Linked DNA regions of Acidicapsa acidisoli. The protein of the gene in region 1 interacts with the protein of each later gene in a pairwise test. Links are inferred from orthologs where the notes say so. Each region holds a gene or a part of one and is shown in the gene's direction. Other genes may lie near its edges.

What was found. Proteins that work in one complex are often made in the same cells at the same time.
Region 2: the proteins of ftsA (region 1) and OHL23_RS21320 interact in binary tests that used the Escherichia coli proteins (3 or more experiments, as listed by UniProt). The link is inferred for Acidicapsa acidisoli from one-to-one orthologs.

What each region holds. Positions count from the first base shown.
Region 1 is NZ_JAGSYI010000003.1:548,993-551,804, reverse strand. It holds ftsA (cell division protein FtsA), read left to right. Parts: upstream 1-708; coding sequence 709-1,917; downstream 1,918-2,812. Other genes in the region: ftsZ (cell division protein FtsZ), read left to right, coding at 1,956-2,812; OHL23_RS20130 (cell division protein FtsQ/DivIB), read left to right, coding at 1-663. UniProt on the Escherichia coli protein: Essential cell division protein that assists in the assembly of the Z ring. May serve as the principal membrane anchor for the Z ring.
Region 2 is NZ_JAGSYI010000003.1:832,609-835,444, reverse strand. It holds OHL23_RS21320 (rod shape-determining protein), read left to right. Parts: upstream 1-804; coding sequence 805-1,869; downstream 1,870-2,836. Other genes in the region: mreC (rod shape-determining protein MreC), read left to right, coding at 1,880-2,836; OHL23_RS21325 (choice-of-anchor D domain-containing protein), read left to right, coding at 1-586. UniProt on the Escherichia coli protein: Forms membrane-associated dynamic filaments that are essential for cell shape determination. Acts by regulating cell wall synthesis and cell elongation, and thus cell shape.

The sequences.
Region 1 (2,812 bases):
GCCCAGCATCACTATTCCTTCCCGGTCATCACCGGCATCGATGCCAAGGATTCGCTGGCCTCCCGGCGCGCGCGCATGGCCGTCTACCAGCGATTCATCGCCGAACTGGACCAGAACAACCAGCACCTCACCGAGCAGGTCTCCGAAATCGACCTCTCCGATCCCGAAGATCTGCGCGCCACCATGCCCGAGCAAGGCGCGGATATCCTCGCGCATTTCGGAGAAGACCAGTTCCTGCATCGCCTTCAGGTCTACAAATCCCACATCGCCGAGTGGCGTCAGCGTTACCCCAAACTGATCGGCGTCGATCTGCGCTACAACGGCGAGGTTCCGCTCGAAATGTCGAACACGTCGAACGGGGGCGACAGCGTAAGCGCAGTTTCAACGCCATCCGCCACAGATCCTGCAAAACCCTCAGCCCAACCGGACCAGCCCACAACGGCAAAGACGGCAACCCTGACGGCAAAAGCCACCCCCGGCAAGACAAAAGAGGCCGCCCGCAAGGCGCTCGAAGCCAAAAAGAAAGCAGCAAGGCTAAAGGCCGCGAAAGCCCGCCTGGCGTGGGAAAAGCTCGCGCACGAAAGAGCAGTCAGTCAAAAAGCCGCGAATCAGGCAGCGCACAGCAACACCGATTCCTCTTCGCAGTTGAAACAAGGGCAATAGCAGTCAGGCAGACCGAGAACAAGGCCGAAAACCGGAACCCGAACGATGAGCCAGAAGCAGGAAAATCTGATAGTAGTCCTCGACGTAGGCTCAGCCTTCACGCGGGTGCTTGCGGCTGATCTCAACGAGGGCGCACTGCGCTACCGTGCTCACGCGCAGGTCGAGTCGGCAGGAATGCGCAAGGGACTCATCGCCGATCTCGGCCCGGCGGCGCGCGCCGTCAAAGCCGCCAGCGATCGCGCCGAACAGATGGTCCGCGTCAACATCGACGAATGCATGGTCGGCGTCGGCGGCCCCAATGTCATCGGCGTCAACACCACCGCCGGCCTTAACTTCGGCGCACGCATGCGCGAAATTAGCAAAGACGACGTCAGCATCGCCGTCGAGCGCGCCCGCGGCGTCTCGCTTCCTCCCGATCGCGAAATCCTGCATCTGCTCACGCGCCAGTTTGTCCTCGACGACCAGCCGGGAATCCACGACCCCGTCGGTATGGTCGGCAGTCGCCTCGAAGTCGATCTTCACATGTCCACCTGCTCCGGCAGCGCGCAGCAAAGCATCGTCACCTGCGCCAATCGCGCCGGCCTCGAAGTCACCGACACCGTCTTCGAAGCCATCGCCGCAGCCGAGGCCACCCTCAGCGCCGACGAGCGCGAGCTCGGCGTCTGCGTGCTGGATATCGGCGCGCATTCAACGGAATTGGTCGTATTTTTCGAGGGCGCAGTCGCCCACACCGGCAGCATTCCCTTCGGCGGCCAGCACTTCACCAACGACCTCGCAGTAGTTCTGCAGATGCAGGTAGCCCACGCCGAGCAACTAAAGCTCCGCTACGGCCACGCCGTCGTTACCGCCATCCCGCAGATGGACGAGATCGAAATACGCAATCCCCACCCGACCATGATCCGGCATCGAATGGTCGCCGAAATCCTCGAACCACGTGCCCGCGAGCTTCTCGACATGGTGCGGCGCAGTCTGCGCGATGGCGGAGTGCTCGGCGCGCTGGGCGCCGGATGCGTCCTGACCGGCGGCGGCTCGATCCTTCCCGGTCTGCTCGACGTCACCGAAAGCATCCTGCACGTACACGCCAGAATCGGCCAGCCCGTGCAGCTTTCCCGGATGCCGTCCGAGCTAACCCACCCCGCATACGCCACCCTGGTGGGAATGCTGCTCTACGCGCACCGAAAAAGAGTGACACGTACCGCAGAGAACAACAGTCTGCGCGCTAAACTACGCGCCATTTTCGCAGCAAGTTTGTAGTATTTGATGTAGCAGAGTCGGACGGAGGCAACAGACACATGGACCAGCCAATAGGGAACCAGCCCGCAATCGGTGCATACCAAATCGAGAACCGGACCGAAGGAACCGACGCGCACCGCAGCGAGGCCATCCGCATCCAGTTTCACGATGAGGTTCCGCACGGAGCCCGCATCAAGGTCATCGGCGTGGGCGGCGGCGGCGGCAACGCCATCAACCGCATGATCGAGGCCAAGGTCGAGGGTGTGGAGTTCATCACCGCCAACACCGACGTCCAGGCCCTCAAGCTCTCCCAGGCTCCCGTCAAGCTCCAACTCGGCGTCCGCCTCACCGCCGGCCTCGGCGCAGGCGCAAATCCCGACGTTGGCCGCCGCGCCGCTCTCGAAGACTCCGACAAGATCATCGAAGCCCTCGAAGGCGCGGACATGGTCTTCGTCACCGCCGGTCTCGGCGGCGGCACCGGCACCGGCGCCGCTCCCGTCATCGCCTCGCTCGCCAGCGAAATGGGCATTCTGACCGTCGCCGTCGTCACACGCCCCTTCGCCTTCGAGGGCAAGCGCCGCCTCCAACAGGCCGAGCGCGGCATGGCCGAGCTGCTCGAAAGCGTCGACACGATGATCGTCATTCCCAACGAAAAGCTGCTCGCCGTAGCCAAGGACGCGGGCTTCTTCGAGTCCTTTCGCATCGCCGACGACGTCCTGCGCCAGGGAGTCCAGGGCATTTCAGATATCATCACCATCCCCGGCATCATCAACCGCGACTTCGCCGACGTAAAAACAACGATGGCCGGCATGGGCCACGCCGTCATGGGCACCGCAGTCCGTTCCGGAGCCAACCGGGCCGTCGAGGCGGCACAGGCAGCCATGGCCTCACCGCTTCTCGAAGAAGGTGCAATCGA
Region 2 (2,836 bases), 280 kb from region 1 along the record:
AGTGACGAGCGACGCCCAGATTGTGACGCTGAAGAACACGGGAACGGTGGCGGTTACGGTCAGCTCGATCGCGCTTGGTGGAACAAACGCGAGCTCCTTTGAGGAGATCGGCACTTGCGGCACATCGCTGGCGGCTGGCGCTTCCTGTTCGCTGTATGTGGCGTTCAAGCCGGTTTCGGCGGCGGCACTTTCGGGAACTCTCAGCGTGACGGACAATGCCACCGGCTCTCCGCAGAAGGTGACGCTGACGGGAACTGGAACCACGGCACCCTCGGTCAAGCTGAGTACGACCAGCCTGAGCTTCCCGACGACGACTCACGGAACCACTTCCGCGGCGCAGGCTGTGACGCTGACCAATGGCGGAACGGCTACGTTGACCTTGACCTCAATTACGCTGACGGGGACCAATCCGACGGACTTTGAGGAGCTGAATACCTGCGGCGCGACGCTGGCTCCGGCGGCGAGTTGCGTGGTGTATGTGGCCTTTCACCCGGCGGCAGCAGCAGCTTACAAGGCTACTCTGAGCATTTCCGATAGTGGAGCTTTGTCTCCGCAATCGGTAACGCTGGCGGGTACGGGCAACTAAGAAATCGGTCATTGCCAACAACCAACAACCGGGCAGGCGGGAACCTACTCTGATGGGTTTCCGCCGCTCTGGTTTTGGGCGTCGGGCTTTGTTCCCGCGATTGGTCTGGTTGGGAGGGTGGAGTTGGTGGATTGGTTACCGCGATTTGGTATGATTTTCCACCGTCCGCGCTGATGACTTTATGGCCGTACAATAAGGCGTAGAGAGTTTATTCAAGAATGTCATCGAACGGTTATCCCTCGCGTCCTTCGCGTTCGCACGGTCTTCGCTCCCTGTTCAGCATGTTTTCGAGCGACCTGGCGATCGATCTTGGCACTGCCAACACACTGGTGTACGCCGCCGGCAAGGGCATTGTTGTCAATGAGCCCTCCATAGTGGCCATCAACAAGAACACCGGCGAGGTGGAGGCCGTGGGCAAAGAGGCCAAGGACATGCTGGGCCGGACGCCTGGCAATATTGTGGCCATCAAGCCGATGAAGGACGGCGTCATTGCCGACTTCAAGGTCACCGAGAAGATGCTGAACTACTTCATCCAGAAGGCGCATAACCGGAAGATGCTGGTGCATCCGCGGATTGTGATTGGCGTGCCTTCGGAGATTACGCAGGTGGAAAAGCGCGCGGTGGAGGATTCGGCGTATCGCGCGAAGGCCAGCGAGGTTTATCTCGTGGAGCAGGCGATGGTGGCGGCGATTGGCGCGGGGTTGCCGATTACCGAGGCCTACGGGAACATGGTCGTCGACATTGGCGGCGGGACCAGCGACATTGCGGTGATTTCGCTGTCGGGCATTGTGTATTCGCGGTCGGTCCGAATGGCCGGGAACCAGATGGACGAGGCGATCACCAATTATCTGAAGCGGAAATACAATCTGCTGATTGGCGAGCGGACGGCGGAGCAGATCAAGATCGAGATCGGGTCGGCGTATGTGCTGGACAAGCCGCTGACGATGGAGATCAAGGGGCGCAATCTGATTGAGGGCGTGCCGAAGACGATCACGATTGACGATACCGAGATTCGCGAATCGCTGGCGGAATGCATTTCGGTGATTGTGAATGCGATTCGCGTGGCGCTGGAGCGGACGCCGCCGGAGCTTTCGGCGGATATTTCGGACCGCGGGATTGTGCTGACGGGCGGCGGAGCGTTGATTAAGAACCTCGACAAGAGGATTCGCGAGGAGACCGGGCTTCCGGTTTCGGTGGCGGACGATCCGCTGGCCTCGGTGGTGCTGGGAACGGGCAAGATGCTGTCCGACTTCCGGCTGCTGCGCAAGATCAAAATCGATTAAGAACGACTCTATGGAATCGTTTTTCAGCCGGTATCGCAACCTGATCGTGCTGCTGGCGGCTTTGCTGCTGCAGATGATGGGGCTTGCGGTGCAGGTGCGCAGGCCTGTGCCGGTGGCGGCGAATGTGCCGGGTGGCCCGGCGGTGCATTCGGCGAAGGATGGGCGCGGAGTGTTGGTGATTCGGCTGTGGGCGGCAGGGATGGTGACGCCGTTTGAGCGGCTGATGCATGGTTCGTCGGAGGGTTTGGGCGGGCTGTGGAACGAGTATGTTGACCTGCGCCATACCAGGGATGAGAACAGGCAGCTACTGCAGACGATTGACCGGCTGCGGCTGGAGCAGGCGGAGCTGCATGAGGATGCCTTGCAGGGGCAGCGGCTGCAGGAACTGGTGAAGTTTCGCGAGAGCTATGCGTACGCGACGGTTGCGGCGCAGGTGATTGGGACGAGCGGGAGCATGCAGTCGCATGTGATCTATCTGGACAAGGGTTCGGCGGACGGGCTGGCGCCGGATATGGCGGTGATCACGGGCGACGGGATTGTCGGCAAGGTGCGCGATGTTTTTCCGCACTCGGCGCAGGTGCTGGTGATCAACGACCAGACGAGCGGGGCTGGAGTGGTGCTGGAAAAGACGCGGATTCGCGGCATTTTGCGCGGCAATGCGATGGGGCAGCCGCAGGTGATCAATATATTGGCGGATTCGCGGATTCAGCCGGGTGAGCGGGTGCTGACGGCGGGCGGGGATCAGATTTTTCCGCGCGGGCTGCCGGTTGGGGTGGTCGAAAAGGTAGTGCGCGATGCGGAGCGGGGTGCGTTCATCAATGTGATCGTGACTCCGGCGGCGAATTTGCAGCATCTGGACGAGGTGCTGGTGATTACTTCGTTGGATGCGCATCTTTCGGCGCAGCAGAAGGCGGATCTGGCGACGAGCGAGGATCTGAAGGGCGCGGTAGTGGCGGCGGAGGCTGCT